DNA from 2 places in the Kitasatospora sp. NPDC089509 genome. Region 1 is predicted to be linked to the other one. Evidence: riboswitches for the same ligand, from Rfam matches in the RefSeq annotation. Region 1 holds a riboswitch; the other holds the start of a gene.

Evidence for each region. A riboswitch is a leader RNA that binds a small molecule or an ion and turns the genes downstream of it on or off. The one in region 1 is predicted to bind cobalamin.
Region 2: it holds a riboswitch for cobalamin, as region 1 does, so the genes downstream of both, ACIP4P_RS20620 (iron ABC transporter permease) here and ACIP4P_RS00755 (CoA-acylating methylmalonate-semialdehyde dehydrogenase) in region 1, are expected to answer to the same signal.

What each region holds. Positions count from the first base shown of each region.
Region 1 covers NZ_JBIVHS010000001.1:204,365-215,476, forward strand. The annotation lists gene aceA (isocitrate lyase) at 1-11, opposite strand, end outside; gene ACIP4P_RS00740 (short-chain fatty acyl-CoA regulator family protein) at 350-1,753, shown strand; gene ACIP4P_RS00745 (hypothetical protein) at 1,939-2,673, shown strand; gene ACIP4P_RS00750 (YcnI family protein) at 2,765-3,529, shown strand; cobalamin riboswitch at 3,622-3,808, shown strand; gene ACIP4P_RS00755 (CoA-acylating methylmalonate-semialdehyde dehydrogenase) at 4,012-5,511, shown strand; gene ACIP4P_RS00760 (acyl-CoA dehydrogenase family protein) at 5,532-6,662, shown strand; gene ACIP4P_RS00765 (enoyl-CoA hydratase/isomerase family protein) at 6,662-7,735, shown strand; gene mmsB (3-hydroxyisobutyrate dehydrogenase) at 7,732-8,634, shown strand; gene ACIP4P_RS00775 (enoyl-CoA hydratase) at 8,631-9,431, shown strand; gene ACIP4P_RS00780 (alkaline phosphatase family protein) at 9,605-11,035, shown strand.
Region 2 covers NZ_JBIVHS010000009.1:59,422-70,533, forward strand. The annotation lists gene ACIP4P_RS20570 (sensor histidine kinase) at 1-399, shown strand, start outside; gene ACIP4P_RS20575 (WhiB family transcriptional regulator) at 862-1,113, opposite strand; gene ACIP4P_RS20580 (diacylglycerol kinase family protein) at 1,484-2,455, opposite strand; gene ACIP4P_RS20585 (hypothetical protein) at 2,506-2,922, shown strand; gene ACIP4P_RS20590 (RNA polymerase sigma factor SigF) at 3,025-4,017, opposite strand; gene ACIP4P_RS20595 (anti-sigma regulatory factor) at 4,171-4,581, opposite strand; gene ACIP4P_RS20600 (GNAT family N-acetyltransferase) at 4,731-5,207, opposite strand; gene ACIP4P_RS20605 (nuclear transport factor 2 family protein) at 5,217-5,600, opposite strand; gene ACIP4P_RS20610 (ABC transporter substrate-binding protein) at 5,689-6,681, opposite strand; gene ACIP4P_RS20615 (ABC transporter ATP-binding protein) at 6,750-7,538, opposite strand; gene ACIP4P_RS20620 (iron ABC transporter permease) at 7,535-8,587, opposite strand; cobalamin riboswitch at 8,684-8,823, opposite strand; gene sodN (superoxide dismutase, Ni) at 8,913-9,308, opposite strand; gene sodX (nickel-type superoxide dismutase maturation protease) at 9,596-9,958, shown strand; gene ACIP4P_RS20635 (CGNR zinc finger domain-containing protein) at 9,963-10,550, opposite strand; gene ACIP4P_RS20640 (amino acid ABC transporter ATP-binding protein) at 10,685-11,112, opposite strand, start outside.

The DNA of each region.
Region 1 (11,112 bases):
GACTGGGTCATGGTGATCCAACTCCCGGGGATGCTGTGCGAAGGATGTGAGGCACCTCTCACCGGGGTGGTGAGAGGGCGGCCGGGTGGAACCGGGCAGCGGTGAGGCACCGCGGGACGTGGTCGCCCGGACAGCGGTCCGAGGCGTTGACCTGCGCTTTCGGTGCTGTGCTGTGCGCCTCCCGGCCGCAGTGATGACTCTGGCACTGAGTGCCACCCGCCGTCATCGATGGAGCGGTGCCAATTTCTGCGAAGCCGACCCGGCGAATCGGCGAAGGTTGCGAAGGCTCGCCCGGGGTCGTCCTGGCTACACTGCGTCCCAGCAGGTCGGCGCGGGGAGGGACGGGACGATGGGGAAGGCCTTCGCGGGCGCCAGGCTCCGGCGGCTCCGGCAGGAACGGGGACTGAGTCAGGCCGCGATGGCCCGGCTGGTCGACCTCTCGCCCAGCTACCTCAACCAACTGGAGCACGACGCCCGGCCGTTGACCGTCGCCGTGCTGCTACGGCTGACCGAGGCGTTCGGCGTCGAGGCCGGCTACTTCGCCCCGCCGGACAGCGCCCGGCTCACCGCCGAACTGCGCGACGCCCTCGGCGAGGAGCTCGCGGCCGGCCGGATCACCCCCGGCGACCTCGACGAGGTCGCCGCCCGACTGCCCGCCGTGGCCCGGCTGTTGACCGACCTGGGCCGCGGGCGCCGGGCCCAGGCCGAGCAGCTCGCCGTCCTCGCGGGGGACCGGGGGCCCGCCGCCGATGCCCGGACACCGCACGAGGAGGTCCGCGAGTTCTTCTACCGCCGCCAGAACTACGTCCATGAACTCGACACTGCCGCCGAGGAGCTGGCCGGCGAGATCGGGCTCCGGCGGGGTGAGGTCCGGGCCGTGCTGGCCGAGCGGCTGGCCTCGGCGCACGGAGTCCAACTCGCCTCCGGCGGCGAACAGTTGCACCAGTACGACCCGCGGGCGCGGATCCTTCGGCTGTCCGACCGGCTGCGCCCGGGCCAGCAGGCCTTCCGGCTGGCCACCCAGCTCGGCTACCTGGAGCACGACGCCCTGCTCTCCGAACTCGCCGCCCAGGACAGCCCGGAGGGCTCCGCGGCGCACTCGCTGACCCGGATCGGGCTGGCCAACTACTTCGCCGCCGCCCTGGTGCTGCCCTACGCCGCCTTCCACGCCGAGGCCGAGTCCGCCCGCTACGACATCGAGCACCTCGCCGACCACTTCGGCGTCGGCTACGAGACGGTCTGCCACCGGCTCAGCACCCTGCAGCGCGCCGGACTGCGCGGGGTGCCGTTCTCCTTCGTCCGGGTCGACCGGGCCGGGAACGTCTCCAAGCGGCAGTCCGCCACGCCCTTCCACTTCTCCCGCACCGGCGGCACCTGCCCGCTGTGGAACGTCTATGACGCCTTCGCCGCCCCCGGCCGGGTGCACGTCCAGGTCGCCGCCATGCCGGACGGCCGCCGCTACCTCTGGACGGCCCGCGCCGTCACCCGCGCACCCGGCGGCTGGGGGCGGCCCGGCAAGACCTTCGCCATCGGCCTGGGCTGCGAGCTCCGGCACGCCGGTCGGCTGGTCTACTCCACCGGCCTGGACCTCGGCGACGAGGCCGCGGCCACCCCGATCGGCCTGGGCTGCAAGGTCTGCGAACGCCCGGCCTGCGCCCAGCGCTCGGCCCCGGCCATCGGCCGGCCGTTGGCGGTGGACGAGCACACCAGCACGTTCATCCCGTACTCCGTGCGGGCCGACCGGGAACCGTAGGCCCTCCGGTCGGGAACCGTAGGCCCTCCGGTCGGGAACCGTAGGCCCTCCGGTCGGGAACCGTAGGCCCTTCGGCCGGGAACCGTAGGTCCCTCAGGTCGGCCCCGGGTGCCAGGTGTCGAAAAGGCCAAGAAACCGGGGAGCCCGGGAGGGCCGTAAGACGGGGGTGTCATGATGGCGCCGCCATGACCGATCCGGATACCGAGTCCGCGCCGCCGGTGCGCGCCGCCGCCCTGGACCTTCGCGTGCTGCGGGCGCTGCCCTTCGCGACGGTCTGCGTCGTGCTGGCCGCCGCCGGGCACGTGCTCGCCTCCGGGGACCCGGTTCCACCGGGGGCCCTGCTGTTCGGCTGGGCGCTGGTCGGGGCGGTCGCGGTGTCCGGTGCGCGCCGGGAGCGGTCGGCGCGGGCGATCACCGGCGGACTGGCCGGCGGCCAGGCGGGCCTGCACGTGCTGTTCCACGTGGCCGAGGCCCCGCGCCGGGCCCCGGTGCGGGCCGGGATGGCCGACATGCCGGGGATGGGCGCCCACTCCGGCGCCGCCGCGCCGCACGCCGCGGTCGCGGCGGCCCACCTCGGCTTCTGGTGCCACGCCCCGCTGGCCGGGCTCAGCACGCCGATGCTGCTGGCGCACGCCGTCGCGACGCTCGTCGCCGGGTGGTGGCTGCGCCGGGGCGAGGCCGCGGTGTGGGCGCTGGTCCGGCACACGGCCCGGACCGCCGCCGCGGCCGGGCGGGCCGGGGCGGCCCGGTTCCTCGGTGTGCCGGGCCTGTTCGCGGCGCTGCGGGACGGGCTGGACGGCCGCTCCGGCGCGGGCGCGCTCTGCCGGGCCACCGGTCCGGACCGCTCGGGTCGGGCCCGGTCGGGGGTGCTCCGGTACGTGGTGGTCAGGCGCGGTCCGCCGTGGTGTGCGGCCGGCTGACCGGGTTCCCCGGGGCACGGCCGCCCGTCCCCGACCCCTGACCGACCGCCGCACGCCGCGCGCGTGCCCTCCCCTGGAGAACACCCGACCCATGAGGACTTCCGCCGTGCTCCGCCTCGCCGCCGCCTCCGCCGTGGCGGCCGCGACCGTACTGGCCGCCGCCACCACCGCCTCCGCGCACGTCATCGTGGACCCGTCCAGCGTCCCGAAGAACACCACCGACCAGACCTTCGCGTTCCGGGTGCCGAACGAGGACGACAACAACAGCACGGTCAAGGTGGAGATCGACTTCCCGACCGACCACCCGGTCCCGTCCGCCCTGGTGGCGCCGGTGCCGGGCTGGACCGACAAGATCACCACGACCAAGCTGGCCACCCCGATCCACACCGACGACGGTGACGTCACGGACGTGGTCTCGCAGATCGTCTGGACCGGCGGCCAGATCGCCCCCGGGCACTACCAGGACTTCACCGTCGAGTTCGGCGCCCTGCCCGAGGGCACCGACAAGGTGGTCTTCAAGGCCCTCCAGACGTACAGCGACGGCAATGTGGTGCGCTGGATCGAGGAGCCCCAGGCCGGCCAGCCGGAGCCGAAGAACCCGGCTCCGGTGCTCACCCTGACGGCGGCGACCGCCGACGACGGGGACTCCCCGAGTGCGGCACCCAGTGCCGCCGCGGGCGCCAAGCCGGCCCCGGCGGCTACCAGCGGCACCACCACGGCCGCCGCGGCGAGCAGCAGTGACTCGACCGCCCGCGGCCTGGGCATCGCGGGCATCGTGGTCGGCGTGCTCGGCACTGCGGCGGGTCTGCTGCTCGGCCGCCGCGGCCGCGGCGGTGACGCGGGTACCTCGGCCTAAGGGCCTGTCGAAGGCCGGTGCGGGAGGCAGGTCCTCCGGCACCGGCCTTCTGCTGCCGCCACTCGGGCGGCGGGGACCCTGGACTTACTAGGACGTCCAACTATATTCTCGGAGACAGGTCCGCGGTGTCAGGGAAGCCGGTGTGAATCCGGCACGGTCCCGCCACTGTGACCGGGGAGTTCGTCCTCACAGCGACGGCCACTGGCAGCCAGCCGGGAAGGCCTGGGGGCGGGCGTGGATCCGGGAGTCAGGATACCGGCCGCGGGTGTTCCGTGTTTTCCACGAGGATGGAGACGACACGCATGACTCCGGGCCGCTGTTCCCGCTCCGCTGCCGTGCTTCCGACCGTCGGGGCCCACCGCCCCTGACGGTCCGTCAACCACCGCCCGCCGCACCGGCGTACGACCGTACGCCCGGCCCCGCGGCGACGGCGGTGGGTGCTCCATTCCTCCTCTCCCCACCCGTGATGAGAGAAGGAACCGATGGTCCGAGAACTGACCCACTTCATCGGCGGCAAGCGCGTCGCCGGCACGTCCGGCCGCTTCGGCGACGTCTTCGACCCCAACACCGGCCGGGTCCAGGCCCGGGTGCCGCTGGCCGACCGCGCCGAGGTCGAGGCGGTGATCGCCGACGCCGCCCAGGCGCAGCCCGAGTGGGCGGCCTGGAACCCGCAGAAGCGGGCCCGGGTGCTGCTGCGCTTCCTGCAACTGGTCGACCGGGAGAAGGAGGAGCTGGCCCGGCTGCTCTCCGCCGAGCACGGCAAGACCGTCGCCGACGCCCACGGGGACATCCAGCGCGGCCTGGAGGTGGTGGAGTTCGCCGCCGGGATCCCGCACCTGCTGAAGGGCGAGTTCACCGACAACGCCGGCACCGGCATCGACGTCTACTCGATGCGCCAGCCGCTGGGCGTGGTCGCCGGCATCACGCCGTTCAACTTCCCGGCGATGATCCCGCTCTGGAAGGCCGCGCCCGCGCTGGCCTGCGGCAACGCCTTCGTGCTCAAGCCCTCCGAGCGGGACCCCTCGGTGCCGCTGCGCCTCGCCGAACTGTTCCTGGAGGCCGGGCTGCCGCCGGGCGTGCTCAACGTGGTCAACGGCGGCAAGGAGGCCGTGGACACCCTGCTGGAGGATCCGCGGGTGCAGGCGGTCGGCTTCGTCGGCTCCACCCCGATCGCCCAGTACGTGTACGCCACCGCGGCCGCGCACGGCAAGCGGGCGCAGTGCTTCGGCGGTGCCAAGAACCACATGATCGTGATGCCGGACGCCGACCTCGACCAGGCCGCCGACGCGCTGATCGGCGCCGGGTACGGCTCCGCGGGCGAGCGCTGCATGGCGATCTCGGTGGCCGTCCCGGTGGGGGAGGAGACCGCGGACGCCCTGGTGGCCAAGCTGGTCGAGCGGATCGGCGCGCTGAAGGTAGGCCGCTCGGACGACCCGGCGGCCGACTTCGGCCCGCTGGTCGGCGCGGACGCGGTCGAGCGGGTCCGCGGCTACCTGGAGATCGGCGTCCAGGAGGGCGCCGAACTGGTCGTGGACGGGCGGGACTTCCGGCTCGAAGGGCACGAGGACGGCTACTTCCTGGGCGCCTCGCTGTTCGACAGGGTGACGCCCGACATGCGGATCCACCGCGAGGAGATCTTCGGCCCGGTGCTCACCGTGGTCCGCGCCGCCGACTACGAGGAGGCGCTGCGGCTGCCCAGCGAGCACGAGTTCGGCAACGGCGTGGCCATCTACACCCGGGACGGCGACACCGCCCGGGACTTCGCCCGCCGGGTGAACACCGGCATGGTCGGCGTCAACGTGCCCATCCCGGTGCCGATCGCCTACCACACCTTCGGCGGCTGGAAGCGCTCCGCCTTCGGCGACCTCAACCAGCACGGCCCGGACTCGATCCGCTTCTACACCCGTACCCGCACCGTCACCTCCCGCTGGCCCTCCGGGGTCAAGGAGGGGGCGAGCTTCACCATGCCGACGATGGGGTGAACACCGTGCACGCAAGCGACTTGACGGAGGATCAGGTGGCGATCGCGGAGGCCGTGCAGGCCTTCGCCGCCGAACACCTGGCCCCGCACGCGGTGGAGTGGGACCAGGCCAAGCACTTCCCGGTGGACGTGCTGCGCAAGGCCGCCGACCTCGGTCTCGCCGGGGTGTACGTCCGCGAGGACGCCGGCGGCTCCGAACTCTCCCGGCTGGACGGCGTGGTGGCCTTCGAGGCGCTGGCCACCGGCTGCCCGTCCATCGCCGCCTACCTGTCCATCCACAACATGGTCGGCTGGATGGTCGACCGCTACGGCAGCGAGGCCCAGCGCCACCGCTGGCTGCCCGCGCTCTGCACGGCCGAACACCTGGGCAGCTACTGCCTGACCGAGCCCGGCGCCGGCTCCGACGCCGCCGCGCTCGCCACCCGGGCCGTCCGGGACGGCGACCACTGGGTGCTGGACGGCGTCAAGCAGTTCATCTCGGGCGCGGGCGCCGCGCAGCTGTACATCGTGATGGCGCGCACCGGCGGCCCGGGCCCCGGCGGGGTCTCCGCCTTCGTGGTGGAGCGGGACGACCCGGGGCTGTCCTTCGGCCCGAACGAGAAGAAGATGGGCTGGAACGCCCAGCCCACCCGCCAGGTGCTGCTGGACGGCGTCCGGCTGCCCGCCGACCGGCTGCTCGGCGGCGAGGGCGAGGGCTTCCGGATCGCCATGGCCGGCCTCAACGGCGGTCGGCTCGGCATCGCCGCCTGCTCGCTCGGCGGCGCCCAGAACGCCCTGGACCGGACCACCGCCTACCTCGCCGAGCGCGAGGCCTTCGGCGCCCGACTGCTGCACGCCCAGGCGCTGCAGTTCCGACTGGCCGACATGGCCACCGAGTTGGAGGCCGCCCGGGCCCTGGTCTGGCGGGCCGCCGCGGCCCTGGACCGGGGCGACCGGCGGGCCCCGCAGCTGTGCGCGATGGCCAAGCGGTACGCCACCGACACCGGCTTCGAGGTGGCCAACGAGGCGCTGCAACTCCACGGCGGCTACGGCTACCTGGCCGAGTACGGCATCGAGAAGATCGTCCGCGACCTGCGGGTGCACCAGATCCTGGAAGGGACCAACGAGATCATGCGCGTCATCGTGGCCCGCGGCCTGATCGGGGCCGCGTGATGACCGGGAACGACATCGACGAGGTCCTGGTCCACCGGGAGGGGCGGGCCGGCCTGATCGTCCTCAACCGCCCGGGCGCCCTCAACGCCCTCACCCACGGCATGGTGCGGCGGATCTCGGACGCCCTGGACGCCTGGGAGGACGACGGGAAGGTCGACACCGTCGTCGTCACCGGGGCCGGCGAGCGCGCCTTCTGCGCCGGCGGCGACATCGTGGCCATCCACCGCGCCGCCACCGGCGGCGACCCGGGCGCCGTCGAGGAGTTCTGGCGCGACGAGTACCGGCTGAACGCCCGGATCGCCCGCTACCCCAAGCCCTACGTCGCCGTGATGAGCGGCATCGTGATGGGCGGCGGGGTCGGCGTCTCGGCCCACGGCAGCGTCCGGATCGTCACCGGGACCACCCGTATCGCCATGCCGGAGGCGGGCATCGGCTTCGTCCCGGACGTCGGCGGCACCTATCTGCTCGCCCTCGCGCCCGGCGAGCTGGGCACCCACCTGGCCCTCACCGCGGGCTCGGTCGGCGCCGCGGACGCCCTGCTCTGCGGGCTCGCCGACCACTTCGTCCCCGCCGAGCACCTCCCGGCGCTGCTCGACGACCTGGCCGAACTGCCCGTGCACGACGCCCTGGAACGCCACGTCGCACCCGCGCCGCCCGGCGACCTGGAGGCCCAGCGCCCGTGGATCGACGCCTGCTACGCGGCCGGCACCGTCGAGGAGATCCTCGACCGGCTGCGGGACAGCGGCGAGCCGGAGGCCAAGCAGGCCGCCGACCGGATCGCCGTCAACTCCCCGAGCGCGGTCAAGGCCACCCTGGCCGCGCTGCGCCGGGCCCGGGCGCTCGGCCCGCTGGAGGCGGTGCTCGACCAGGAGTACCGGATCTCCTGCGCGGCCCTGGCCACCCCGGACCTCGCGGAGGGCATCCGCGCCCAGGTGATCGACAAGGACCGGGCGCCGAAGTGGCGCCCGGCCACCCTGGGCGAGGTCGAACCCGCCACCGTGGCCCGCTACTTCGCCCCGCTCGGCGAGCGCGAACTCGGCCTCGCCACCACCACACCCCTGGAGCGCTGGTGACCCTCGACATCGGATCCCTCGACATCGGATTCGTCGGACTCGGCAACATGGGCGGCCCGATGGCCGCCAACCTGGTCAAGGCCGGACACCGGGTGACCGGCTACGACCTGGTGCCGGAGGCGCTGCGGCAGGCGGAGGGGGCCGGCGTCCGCGCGGCGGCCTCCGCGGCCGAAGCGGTGCGGGACGCGCAGGTGGTGATCAGCATGCTCCCGGCCGGCCGGCACGTGCTCGCCGCCTACGCCGAGCTGCTGCCCGCCGCCCGCCCGGACACCCTCTTCGTCGACTGCTCCACCATCGACGTCGCGGACGCCCGGACGGCGCACGAGCTGGCCGTGCGGGCCGGGCACCGCGCCGTGGACGCGCCGGTCTCCGGCGGGGTGGTCGGAGCCACCGCCGGGACCCTCACCTTCATGGTCGGGGCGACCGAGCCGGACTTCGCGGACGTACGGCCGGTCCTGGAGGCGATGGGCCGCAAGGTGGTGCACTGCGGTGCGGCCGGTGCCGGGCAGGCCGCGAAGATCTGCAACAACATGATCCTCGGCATCTCGATGATCGCCGTCAGCGAGGCCTTCGTCCTCGGCGAGAGCCTCGGCCTCAGCCACCAGGCGCTGTTCGACGTCGCCTCGACCGCCTCCGGCCAGTGCTGGGCGCTCACCAGCAACTGTCCGGTCCCCGGCCCGGTGCCGGCCAGCCCGGCCAACCGGGACTACGCGGCCGGGTTCGCCGCCGCCCTGATGGCCAAGGACCTCGGCCTGGCCGCCGGGGCCGCCGAGGCGGCCGGCCTGCCCACCGAACTCGGCCGCAGGGCAGCCGAGTTGTACGCGGACTTCGCGGCGGCCGACGGCGCCGGCCTGGACTTCTCGGCGATCATCACCACCCTCAAGGAGAACCGCGCATGACCGCTGGCGAGACGGTGTACGAGACGGCGTACGAGACGATCCGGGTCGAGCGCAAGGGCCGGGTCGGGGTGATCACCCTCGACCGGCCCAAGGCGCTGAACGCCCTGAACACCCGGCTGATGACCGAGGTCGTCGAGGCGGCGACCGCGTTCGACCGGGACCGGGAGATCGGCTGTCTGCTGGTCACCGGCTCGGAGAAGGCCTTCGCGGCCGGGGCCGACATCAAGGAGATGCAGTCGCTGGAGTTCGTCGACGCCTACCTGGGCGACTGGTTCGCCGCCTGGGACCGCTTCGCCGCGCTGCGCAAGCCGGTGGTCGCCGCGGTCGCGGGCTACGCGCTGGGCGGCGGCTGCGAGTTGGCGATGATGTGCGACGTCCTGCTGGCCGCGGACACCGCGAAGTTCGGGCAGCCGGAGATCAAGCTCGGGGTGATCCCGGGCATCGGCGGCTCGCAGCGGCTGACCCGGGCCATCGGCAAGGCCAAGGCCATGGACCTGTGCCTGACCGGCCGGATGATGGGCGCCGAGGAGGCCGAGCGGGCCGGGCTGGTGGCCCGGATCGTCCCGGCCGACCAGCTGCTCACCGAGGCGCTGGCTACTGCCGAGACCGTCGCGGCGATGTCCGCCCCGGCGGCGGTGATGCTCAAGGAGAGCGTGAACCGGGCCTTCGAGACCACCCTCGCCGAGGGCGTGCGCTTCGAACGCCGGCTGTTCCACTCGGTGTTCGCCACGGCGGACCAGAAGGAGGGGATGGCGGCCTTCGCCGAGAAGCGCCCGCCGAAGTTCGAGCACCGCTGAGGCCCGCCGCTCCTGGCCGCCGCGGGGTGGCCAGGGGTGCTGGCGGGTACCTGACATTCCTTGACTGTTCATCCCTCACCTCCCCTGTCCGGAGACTCCGGTGGGAAGACCGTCGGTGAACCGGTGCGGTGGCATCCGGCACCCGCACCGGCACGACGGAGAGGGTGAAGCTGATGTCCGGAATGACCCGACGGAGGCTGCTCGGATCGGCGGCCGGCGTGCTGGGATCGGCGGCGGCGATGAGCCTGCTGCCGCCGAGCGTCCAGCGGGCGGTGGCGGCGGGCGTGCCGAAGGCCGGTTCGCTGCGGGACGTCGAGCACGTGGTGCTGCTGATGCAGGAGAACCGTTCCTTCGACCACTACTTCGGCACGCTGGCCGGTGTCCGCGGCTTCGCGGACCCGGACGCCCTGCGGCTGGAGAACGGGCGCTCCGTGTTCTACCAGCCCGACGGCGAGAACCCGGACGGCTACCTGCTGCCGTTCCGCCTGGACACCGGCACCACGAGCGCCCAGGCGATCCCGTCCACCAGCCACGCCTGGGCGGTCCAGCACCAGGCGTGGAACGGCGGGAGGATGGACCAGTGGCTGCCCGCGCACCGGGCCGCCGACGGCGTCAACGGCCCGTACGTGATGGGGTACTACACCCGGGAGGACATCCCCTTCCAGTACGCCCTCGCCGACGCGTTCACCGTCTGCGACAACTACTTCTGCTCGGTCCAGGGGCCGACCTGGCCCAACCGGCTGTACTGGATGACGGGTTCGATCGGCGCCGACGGGGGCCAGGGCGGCCCGATCATCCAGAACTCCGCGCCCGAGCCGCTGACCTGGAAGACCTACGCCGAACAGCTGGAGACCGCCGGCGTCAGCTGGCAGGTGTACCAGGAGGCCGACAACTACGGCATCAACATGCTCTCGCTCTTCAAGAGCTTCCAGCAGGCCAAGCCTGGCAGTGCGCTGCACCGCCGAGGCATGACGACCCGCCCGGCCGGCACCTTCGAGGAGGACGCGCGCAACGACCGGCTGCCCGCCGTCTCCTGGATCCTGCCGACCAGCTACCAGTCCGAGCACCCGGACTACCTGCCCGCCGCCGGCGCCGACTACGTCGCCGCCAAGATCGAGGCGGTCGCGTCGAACCCCGCGGTGTGGGCCAAGACGGTGTTCATCCTCAACTACGACGAGAACGACGGCCTGTTCGACCACGTGCCGCCGCCGGTGCCCCCGGCCGGGACGCCGGGCGAGTTCGTCGACGGGCTGCCGATAGGCGGCGGCTTCCGGGTGCCGTGCCTCATCATCTCGCCCTGGACGGTGGGCGGTTGGGTCGCCGACGAGGCCTTCGACCACACCTCGGTGCTGCGGTTCCTGGAGCGGTTCACCGGAGTCCGCTCGGCCACCCTCACCGACTGGCGCCGCCGCACCTTCGGCGACCTGACGTCGGCCTTCCAGTTCGACGCCGGCCGGCACCCGGCCCCGCCGCTGCCGCCGACCGCCGAGCAGCTCGACCTGGCCGAGTACGAGGTGGCCAACTACCCGGCGCCCACCTTCCCGGGCGGGGGACAGCCGTTCCCCGTCCAGGAGCCCGGCACCCGCCCGCGCCTGCCGCGCTAGCGCTCGGCCCACCCGGCCGGAGGCGGGTGCCCGCCGGTCGGCCCGGGCCGGGGGCGCGGTAGCGTGCCCGGTCGAGG
Region 2 (11,112 bases), on a different contig from region 1:
GCCACCCGTCGCACCGGGAGCTTCGGCATCCTCTCCGCCGAGGTGGCCACCCCGCTGTCGATGGTGCTCACCGAACTGCTGCAGAACGCGCTGGAACACGCCTTCGGTCCGACCGCCTCCGGGAACCTGGAGGTGAGCGCGCTGCGCGGCCGGGCCCCGGCGACCGGCATGGGCTGGTCGGACAGCTGGAACGGCGGCGCCCGGCCGGAGGAGTACCTGCTGATCACCGTGCAGGACGACGGTCGTGGCATGCCGGAGGGCTTCGACCCGAAGACGGCCGGCAACCTCGGGCTGCAGATCGTCCGGACGCTGGCCACCGGTGAGTTGGGCGGGACCTTCGACATGGTGGCCGGTCCGAACGGCGGGACCAAGGTGATCCTGGAGATCCCGGTCCGCTGAGGCGCGCGGTGCACCGAGGCGCGCGGTGCAGTCGGTGCATTCGGCGCGCGGTGGGGGCGCGTACTCGACACAAGCGCCGGGCGCGCACTCCGCGCGCCCGGCGCTGCCGTTGCGTCGCCGCCGTTCGGGCGCGGAAACAGAAACGAGGCCCTGTCGACCGGGGGGGGTGGGTCGACAGGGCCTCTCAACCCGTTCCGGCCGTCGGGGGGAGTCGGCCGGAACGGGGGCTCTGGGTGGTGCGGCACCTCGCATGTGCGTTGCACACGGTGAGCGCCTCAGCTCCACAATATTGCTCTAAGTGAACAGTATCAAGTGGCTGGACGGTCCGGTGTCGCGGGGCCTCGACCAGCAAGGCCCTTTGTGCGGAAGGCTTCACCAGGAGGTGCAGGGAAGCCTTTGATCATGTGTTGATCGGTACTGCGGTTACTGCTGGTACTACGGCGTGTGACCGGATGCTGCTGATCAGGCGGTGCGGGCGCGGTTGCGGGCGGCACGGCGCTTCATCGCGCGACGCTCGTCCTCGCTCATGCCGCCCCAGACGCCGGCGTCCTGGCCGGTCTCGAGAGCCCACTGGAGGCACTGCTCCATCACCGGACAGCGGCGGCACACGGCCTTGGCTTCCTCGATCTGCAGCAGAGCAGGACCGGTGTTCCCGATCGGGAAGAACAGCTCCGGGTCCTCTTCGCGGCAGACAGCGCGGTGGCGCCAGTCCATGGTCGTCCAACTCCTCCTGCCGCGGGGGGTGGCCCGATCGGCATAATCGAATGGCTTGTGAATGTGAACGCTTTCACGAATCCCACAACAGCAAAAGAGACCAAAGGCCCATCGGGCCCGGGTGGTCTGTGCTGGGAGGGGATTCGGCGATTCGAGGGACACCCCGCGGTCGGCGCTCCTGTGGTTCCGGAGTTGCCGTCGCTGCGATGTGTCCCGATCGCCATGTAGAGGTTCGCAAACCTCGGGCTCGGATACAACCCCCTTCGGGGAGGAATTTTTGATTCTTCGGTGTCGCCTAGCTCACAGCCAGTACTTCTATGGAGTGAAGGGGGCTTGTGCGTTCGAGAAGAAGGGCGAAGCCCGCTTCCGGTCACACAATCACACGCAGTGCCCGCCGTACGCCTGTGAAACTGACGCGACTCCGGTCTCCAAGATGGTCCCCGTCGACCTGGAACGGGACGGGTTCCTGGGAAACCAAGGTGAAGTGTCTGACGTCGTGATAGGAGACGACGTGCTTTCCGGACGGGCCGGCCGGCGGGGTGCCATCGCTCGAAGACCCGTACGACCGCAGGATCTGACGGATCGTTCGAGCAGTACCGAACGCCGTCATCCGGGTGATGCCGAAGGCGTCCAGATCGGTGTCGAAGGAGGCGAGTGGTGAGGGGTAGACCGGACGGTTGCCGAGGAACGTCCACGGCGAGGTGTTGCTGACTATGGCCAGCACCAGGCCCGGAACGGTCTCGCGGCCCGGGATTTCCAGGGCCACGGGGCCCGAGCGGCGCTGGTCACGCTGGGTGAAGTAGTGCCGGAGCGCCTGTCCCACGTACAGCGCGTGGGTGGACTTGCGCCCGGCCCGGCGCTGCTCCTCGACCCGGCCGACCACCCCCGCGTCGAAGCCGAGGCCGGCGGTGAAGGTGAACCAGCGGTCCGGCAGTCCCTCGGTCATCGCCTTGCCCAGCCCGATCGGCCGCTCGTGCCCGTGCTCCAGCGCGTCCAGCAGGGCGCCGGTGGCCTCCACCGGGTCGTTGGGCAGGCCGAGCGCGCGGGCGAACACATTGGTCGAACCGCCCGGCACCACGGCCAGTCGCGGGACCTTCTCGCCCGGGCCGTGCGTCAGCAGCCCGTTCACCACTTCGTTGACGGTGCCGTCCCCGCCCAGCGCCACCACCAGGTCGACCGTGCCGTCCTGCGCGGCCTCCCGGGCCAGATCGCGTGCGTGGCCCCGGTACTGGGTCTCGGCGACCTCCAGCTTGAGGTCGCTGCGCAGCGCGTGGATCAGTACGTCCCTGGTCCGGCCACTGGTGGTGGTGGCCTTGTGGTTCACGACCAGGAGAGCGCGCATGGGGAAAGCCTACGGGGCCGTACGGGCCGACCGGCGGCTACCCTGCTGGAGTGACCGCAGAAACCTCCGCCCCCGCACCCGCCCGTCCGGTCCCGCTCACCCTGGGCGCCGCCATCACCGCGCTGGAGGGCGCCGCGCTGGCCGTCGTCGGAGTCTCGGACATGGTGTCCGCGCTCTCCGGGCAGGCCAAGCAGCTGGCCCTGAACGAGTTCGGCGGCCTGGTGATCGTGCTGCTCGGAGTGCTGCCGATACTGGCCGCCCGCGCGCTGCTCAAGGGGCGCCGCTGGGGCCGCAGTCCCGCCGTGCTGACCAACTCGATCTGCCTGCCGGTCGCTTACTACATGATCGAGAGCGGCGGCGCGATGATCGCGGTCGGCGCGCTGGTCGGACTGCTCGGCCTGGTGGGCATCGGCGCGCTGCTGAACCCGAAGTGCACGGCGGCGCTGTACAGCGACCAGCAGGACTGAGCACCGGCAGGACCGGGCACCGGCAGGACCGAGCGCACCCCCGAACGACCGGACGGCCGCCACAGCACGAGCTGTGGCGGCCGTCCGGTCGTTTCCGCGTTCCTACTCCTCCACGAGGAGCTTCTCCCGCAGCTGGGCCAGCGTCCGGGCGAGCAGCCGGGAGACGTGCATCTGGGAGATCCCCACCTCGGCGGCGATCTGCGACTGGGTCATGTTCCGGAAGAACCGCAGCACCAGGATCTTCTGCTCCCGGGGCGGCAGTTGGGCCAGCAGCGGCTTGAGCGACTCGCGGTACTCGACGCCCTCCAGCGCCTCGTCGGTCGCGCCCAGGGTGTCCGCCACGGCCGGCGACTCGTCGTCGCTGTCCGGGACGTCCAGGGACAGCGTGGAGTAGGCGTTGGCGGACTCCAGGCCCTCCAGCACGTCCTCCTCGGAGATCCCCAGGTGCTCGGCCAGCTCGTGCACCGTGGGGGAGCGGCCGTGCCGCTGGGAGAGCTCGCTGGTGGCCGTGGTGAGCGACAGCCGCAGCTCCTGCAGCCGGCGCGGGACGCGCACCGCCCAGCCCTTGTCGCGGAAGTGCCGCTTGATCTCACCGACGATGGTCGGCGTCGCGTAGGTGGAGAACTCGACCCCGCGCTCGTGGTCGAAGCGGTCCACCGACTTGATCAGCCCGATGGTGGCGACCTGGGTCAGGTCGTCCAGCGGCTCGCCGCGGTTGCGGAACCGCCGGGCCAGGTGCTCGACCAGCGGGATGTGCATCCGCACCAGCTGGTTGCGCAGCTCGACCCGCTCCGGGGAGCCCTCGGGCAGCACGGACAGCCGGACGAACAGCGCGCGGGCGGCCTCCCGGTCGGGCGCGCCGGTGCGGTGCGAGACCTGGGCGGGCACGGCGCCGTGCAGCTCCGCGGCCTCCTGCGCCGGCTCCTGCGGCGGAGGGGAAGCGGGCGTCGGCTCGGACGTCGGCTCGGTCGGGTGGCTCATCCGGTGGGCGTCCTTCGGGTGCGCTTCGTCGTTGGCGGCGAGGCCGGAAACGCTCGCCTGGGTCGGTACGGCAGGTCCCGCCGTCGCGAGGCCGGTACGGTCCAGATCACTCACGGCCATTCCCCCGTTCCGTTCCGGGAGCACCGGGGCCGAGGCCCCGGCATCGTCTCGTTGGTCGTACCGCCCCGGGGGCGGTACCGGGAGCCGCCCGTCGGCCCCGGGAGGGGGACGGCGGACGGCCCTTGCAGGGTGCTGCTCGGTGCCCGGTCAGTGGGCGGCGGACCCGCCGCGCTTCTTGTGCAGGCTGATCGACACGGTCTTGTCCTCGGCGACCGAGGAGTCCACCTCACCGGCCAGTGCGGAGAGCACCGTCCAGGCGAAGGTGTCCCGTTCGGGAGCCTTGCCGTCCGTGGTCGGAGCGGCGACGGTGACCTTCAACGAGTCGCCGACCAGCCGGAACTCGCAGGACAACACGGAGCCGGGCACCGCCTGCTGGAGCAGGATGGCGCAGGCCTCGTCGACCGCGATCCGCAGGTCCTCGATCTCGTCGAGGGTGAAGTCCAACCGGGCGGCGAGCCCGGCCGTCGCTGTTCGCAGCACGGAGAGGTAGGCCCCCGCCGCGGGCAGCCGGACCTCCACGAAGTCCTGAACTCCGAGATCGCTGTCGATCTGGGACACCCTTGCCTCCTGGGTGACGCGCTGTGCTTGCTTGGTACCCCCGAGGGGGCTTCCTTCCGCACCCGGTGCGGGAGTTACTCATGGTAAGGCATTGCGACGCAGGGTGGCAGGGGCTTTGCCCCTACTCCGTGCGTCCGTTCCGCGTCCGTTCAACGGCTCCCGGCGGCCGCGAGTGCCTCGTCGGTGAGACGGTAGACCGTCCAGCCGTTCATCGGCACCGCGCCGAGCGACTTGTAGAAGTCGATCGAGGGCTGGTTCCAGTCGAGCACCGACCACTCCACCCGCGCGTAGCCGCGCTCGACGGCGATCCGGGCCAGCTCCAGCAGCAGGGCCTTGCCGTGGCCGCCGCCGCGGGCCGCCGGGCGGACGTACAGGTCCTCCAGGTAGATCCCGTGGGTCCCGCGCCAGGTCGAGAAGTTGCGGAACCAGAGCGCGAAGCCGACCGGCTCGCCGGTGGTGTCGTCCTCGGCGATCAGGCCGAACACCGCCGGTTCGGCGCCGAACAGCGCCTCGCGCAGCTGCTCCTCGGTGGCCACGGCCTCCTGCGGGGCCTTCTCGTACTCCGCCAGTTCGCGGATCATGGCCAGGACCAGGGGGACGTCGGTGACGACGGCGGTGCGGATCATGCCGCGAGCCTACTGCTCGGGCCCCGCCTCGTCCCAGGCCTGGAGCGTGGTCTGGTCGACGATCCGGCCGTCCCGCAGGCCGGCCACCGAGGCGGCGAGCACCCGCACGCCGTCGGGGTAGCGGCAGGACTCCAGGAAGGCGACCCGGTCGTCCTGGACCACCACCTGCTCCAGCTTGTGGGTCATCTCGCGGCCGTAGACGTCGTCCAGCATGGCCCCGATCTCGTCCCGCCCGTGCATCACCAGGGGGTGGCTGGGCTGGGTCCTGCGGTCGACCACGCGCAGTTCGGCGTCCTCGGCGTACAGCGCCAGCAGTGTCTCGGCCTCGCAGCGTTCGATGCCCTCGCGCAGCGCGCGGGTGTCGAAGGCGGCGGCGGCCGCGGTTGCGGTCATGGCGGCACTCCTCCGGTCGGGTTCCGTCGGCTCGCACTTCGAGCGTACGCCCGGCGGGTGCGGGCCCGGCCCGACCGGAGGAGGGCGGTCAGCGGGCCGGGACGGTGCGCAGGTAGTCGGCCAGCGCGCTGATCGCGGCCGGGTTGCGCGGGCTCTCCACCAGGTCGACGTAGTCCATCACGAAGATCCGGTCGTTCTTCACCGCGGAGACGTTCGCCAGCGGCGGGAAGGACAGCAGGAACTTCCGCTTCTCCTCGGCGCCCGGGGTGGCGTAGTTGTTGATCACGATCACCTCCGGGTCGCGCTGCACCACGCTCTCCCAGCCGGCGGTGACCCAGGTGTCCGCGAGGTCGCCCATGATGTTGTCGCCGCCCGCCTTGGCGATGATCTCGTCGGCGGCGGCGAACTTCCCGGCGGTGTACGGCTTGTCCTGCCCGCTGTCGTACAGGAAGACGGACGGGCGGTGCCCGGGGGCCGGGACGGCGGCGATCCTCGCCTTGGAGTCGGCGATCAGCTTGTCGGCGCGGTCCTTGACGTCGAAGATCTCGCCGAGGTTGGCCAGGTCGGTGTAGAGCGCCTCCAGCGGGTCCATCACCCCGCGCTCGCTGCCCTTGCCGCTGCGGCAGGACTCGCTGAGCACGTAGGAGTCGACGCCGAGCGCCTTGAACGCCTGCGGGGTGACCCCGCTGCCCTCGTCGAAGCCGTAGTGCCAGCCGGCGAACACCAGGTCGGCCTTGGCGTCCAGGGCGATCTCCTTGGTGAGCACCTTCTTGGAGAGCCACTTGGTCTGCTGGTAGCCGTCCTTCCAGGCCACCTTGTCGACCTGGCCCTTGTCGTCGGGCATCACGTAGCCGGCCATCCGGTCGGCCAGGCCGAGGGAGAGCATCAGCTCGGTGATGTTGACGTCGTTGGTCACCACCCGGGCGGGCTTCTGCGCGAAGGTGAGCTTCTCGCCGCAGTTCTCCACGGTCACCGGGTAGTGGGCGGAGGTGCTGCCGGCCTGGCTCGGGGCGATCTCGGCACCGCAGGCGGTCAGGCCGAGGGCGAGCAGGGCGGCGGTGGCAACGGCCTTGGTACGCACGCTACTTCTTTCGGGTCGGAGCGGGGCTTCGGGAGGACGGACGGGATTCAGGGGAGGGCGGACGGGATTCAGGGCAGGCGGTCGAACAGCAGCTGGACGGCGCCGGTCTCCGGATGCCGGACCGGAGTGGCCCGGACCCCGAACACCTCGGCCAGCAGGGCGGGTCGCAGCACCTCCGCGGGCGTGCCGGAGGCGACGATCCGCCCGGCCGCCAGCACGTACAGCCGGTCGCAGTGGCCCGCGGCCAGGTTGAGGTCGTGCAGCGCGGTGAGCACCGTCGGCCCGGCCTCGCGGGCGATCGCCAGCACCTCCAACTGGTGGGCGATGTCCAGGTGGTTGGTGGGTTCGTCCAGCACCAGCAGGCGCGGCTCCTGGACGAGCGCGCGGGCGATCAGCACCCGCTGCTTCTCGCCCCCGGAGAGGTTCAGGAAGCCGCGCTCGGCGAGGTGTTCGGCCCGGACCCGGCGCAGCGCGGCCGTGCAGCGCTCCCGGTCCGCCCCGGTCGGGCCGCCCAGGCCGCGCCGGTGCGGCAGCCGGCCCATGGCGACCACCTCGGCCACCGTGAAGTCGAACTCGGCGGAGTGCTCCTGGGTCAGCGCGGCCACCCGGCGGGCCGCCTCGCGGGCGGTGAGCGCGTGCAGGTCGTCGCCGTCCAGCCGGACCGCGCCGCCGGCCGGTCGCAGCACCCGGTAGACGCAGCGCAGCAGGGTGGACTTGCCGCTGCCGTTCGGGCCGATCAGCCCGACCACCTGGCCGGCCGCGGCCGCCAGGCTCACCTCGTGCACCAGCCGGGTGCCGGCCAGTTCCACCGAGACGCCGTCGACGGCCAGCTCCTGGGCCTGCGTCACCCCGGTCACCGGGCGCCCCCGAAGGCCTGGCCGCGGCGGCGCATCATCAGCAGGAAGGCGGGCACCCCGAGCACCGCGGTGAACACCCCGACCGGCAGTTCGGCGGGCGCCAGCAGGGTGCGCGAGGCGATGTCCACCCAGACCAGCAGCAGCGCCCCGGCGAGCGGTGCGACGGCCAGTACCCGGCGGTGCCCGGCGCCGACCAGCATCCGGGCCAGGTGCGGCATCAGCAGCCCGACGAAGCCGATCGCCCCGCTGACCGCGACCACGGTGCCGGTGACGGCGGCGGTCACCACGAACAGCTCCCGGCGCAGCCGCTCCGGGTCCACGCCGAGCGAGGCGGAGGTCTCGTCGCCCATCGCCAGCGCGTCCAACCGCCCGGCGGCGCAGGCCAGGTACGCGATGCCGGCGAGCACGGCGCAGGCGGCGATCGGCACCTTGCCCCAGGTGGCGCCGCCGAGGCTGCCGAGCAGCCACATCATGGCGTCCCGGGCGGCCTCGGCGTTGTCCGAGGAGAACACCATCAGGGTGGTCAGGGCGGAGAAGCCGTAGGAGAGCGCGGTGCCGGTGAGCACCAGCCGCAGCGGGGTGAGCCCGTAGGCGGTGCGGGCGGCGAGGTAGACCAGCACCATGGCGAGCAGCGCGGAGCCGAACGCGGAGACGGAGACCGCCCACACCCCGAGCGAGGCGAAGGCGCCGAGCAGCAGGACGGCGTTGGCGCCGACGGCGGCGCCGGAGGAGATGCCGAGCACGAAGGGGTCGGCGAGGGCGTTGCGCACCAGCGCCTGGACGGCGACCCCGGTGGCGGCCAGTCCGCCGCCGACCACGGCGGCCAGCACGGTGCGCGGCAGCCGGAGCTCCCAGACGATCGCGTACGCCGCGGCGTCGCTCGCTTCCAGTCGGCCGCCGGTCAGCCCGGCGCCCAACAGTCGCAGCACGCGCGGGAGTTCGATCCCGGAGGCGCCGAAGGCGACCCCGCAGACCAGCGAGACCAGCAGGGCGGCGGCGAGTCCGACGGCGAGCGGGACGGTCGGTATTCGGCGAACGGGGTCACTCACGTGCGGGGCGCGCCTTGCCTCGGGCCGCGGGTGTGCCGGGGCGGGCGCCGGTCGGGGGCGGGCCCGGGCGCCGTCCCCTCGCAGTCCACGGCGAGTTGTCGGGAGGTCAGCGGCCGAGGGCGATCGGGCTGGCGCGGTCGGTCGGACCGCGCTCACCGTTGCGGGACAGCGCCGGATTCGCACCGGACTTCCCCCTCGGACGCCCTGGCAGCATAACAGCCGCTCAGGGCAGGCAACCCTTACCGGGGGCGGGTCGCACGTGGACGCACGACCGCCCCCGTCCGAACGGTGCGGACGGGGGCGGTCGGGTGGCGACGCGTCAGGCTCAGGCCTGCTTGGTCTCCCAGAAGATCTTGTCGACCTCGGCGATCAGGTCCAGCAGGGCCTGGCCGGTGGCCGGGTCGGTGGACGCCTTGGCGGCCGAGGCGGCCTTCAGGGTGTCGTTGATCAGCTGGTGCAGCTGCGGGTACTTCTCGAAGTGCGGGGCCTTGAAGTAGTCGCTCCACAGCACCGAGATGTGGTGCTTGACGGCCTCGGCGCGCTGCTCCTTGATGATGATGGCGCGGGCGCGGAAGTGCGGGTCCTCGTTGGCCTGGTACTTCTCCTGGGTGGCCTTGACCGACTCGGCCTCAAGCTTGGCCTGCGCCGGGTCGTAGACACCGCACGGCAGGTCACAGTGGGCGTGGGCGGTGGCGCGAGGTGCAAACAGACGAGAGAACATGGGAGTCCTTCCTTAGATCGTCTTCCCGCGCCCGAGACTACCCTTCCGGCCTCGCGGTTTCGCGGTCGGAGGGTGGGCCTAGGGCGAAAGACGGACCCGGAACCGGGGTAATCCGGGCATCGAACGGATGACGGTCCGTACGGCAGACTGGGGGCGGTCGGTCCGGTCAGGTCGGTTCCGGTCCCGGAGGAGGAGTCGTGGCGCGGAGCGCGCGGAGCACGGAGCCGCAGGGCGGTGCGCGGGTCGGCCCGGTGCCGTTCGGGCTGGTCGACGTGGCGGGCCCGTCGATGGTGCCGACCCTGCGCGAGGGCGACCAACTGCTGGTCCGCTACGGCGCGCCGATCCGGCCCGGCGCGGTGGTGCTGTTCCGGCACCCCTTCCAGCAGGACCTGCTGGTGGTGAAGCGGGCCGCCGAGCGCCGCCCGAAGGGCTGGTGGCTGCTGTCCGACAACCGGCCGGTGGACAGCGACAGCCGCAGCTACGGCCCGGTCCCGGACGACCTGGTGCTCGGCCGGGTGCTGCTGCGGCTGCGCCCGAGCCCGGCCTGGCTGGCGCCGGGGCGCGGGCTGGAACGGCTGCTGCTCGGCTCCCGGCTGGCCCGGGTGCCGGGGCTGGCCCGCCGGCTCGGGGTGTTCGTCGAGGAGGTCTAGGGCCCTAGCCGCCCGCGTGCAGCGCCGCCTCGGCCTCCTGCCGCTTGCGGGCCCGGTACGCGGCGACGTTGGCGCGGGTCGCGCAGCGGTCGGAGCAGTAGCGGCGGGAGCGGTTGGTCGAGGTGTCCAGGTAGGCGTTGCGGCAGGGCGCGGCCTGGCAGATGCCGAGCCGGTCGGCGCCCAGTTCGGTGAGGTGGACCGCCAGTCCCATGCAGGCGACGGCGCTGAAGTGGGCGGTCGCGGTGGGGGAGTTGTCGGCCAGGTGCAGGTGCCAGCGCGGCCGTCCGGCGTCGTCCAGGTAGTCGTGCCCGGAGACCAGCGGGCTGACCGGGTACTCGATCAGCAGGCTGTTCAGCAGGTCGACGGCCCGGATCTCGTCCCCCTCGGCGGCGGCCTCGAACACCCCGCGCAGCCTGGTCCGCACCGCCCGCAGCCGGGGCACGTCGGACTCCTCGGAGAGCGCGGCGGCCCGCGCGGAGTCGGAGAACAGGCCGCGCACCGAGTCCACCGAGGTCAGGGTGTCGGTGCCGCGCTCGGGTTCCTCGGTGTTCACCAGCCGAACGGCGAGGTCGGCGTACGAGGCGAGCTCCACGGCGGTCCTTCCAGGGGTTTCGGTAACGGGCTGACTGCTTCCAGCCTATTACCCGGCGGGGGAAAACGGCGGCGCCCGGCAGGAAACCGCCTGCCGGGCGCCGGTCGTACGGGCGCGGAGGTCCTCCGCGGGCCTCAGAGGACCTTGGAGAGGAAGGCCCTGGTGCGCTCGTGCTGCGGGTCGGTGAGCACCTCGCGGGGATTGCCGGACTCGACCACCACGCCGCCGTCCATGAACACCAGCGCGTCGCCGACCTCGCGGGCGAAGCCCATCTCGTGGGTGACGACGATCATCGTCATCCCGTCCTCGGCCAGGCCGCGCATGACGTCCAGGACGTCGCCGACCAGCTCCGGGTCGAGCGCCGAGGTGGGCTCGTCGAAGAGCATCAGCTTGGGCTGCATGGCCAGCGCGCGGGCGATCGCGACGCGCTGCTGCTGGCCGCCGGAGAGCTGGGAGGGGTAGTTCCTCGCCTTGTCGGTGAGGCCGACCCGCTCCAGCAGGGCCATGCCGCGCTCCCGGGCCTCGGCCTTGCTCTCGCCCTTGACCTGGACCGGCGCCTCCA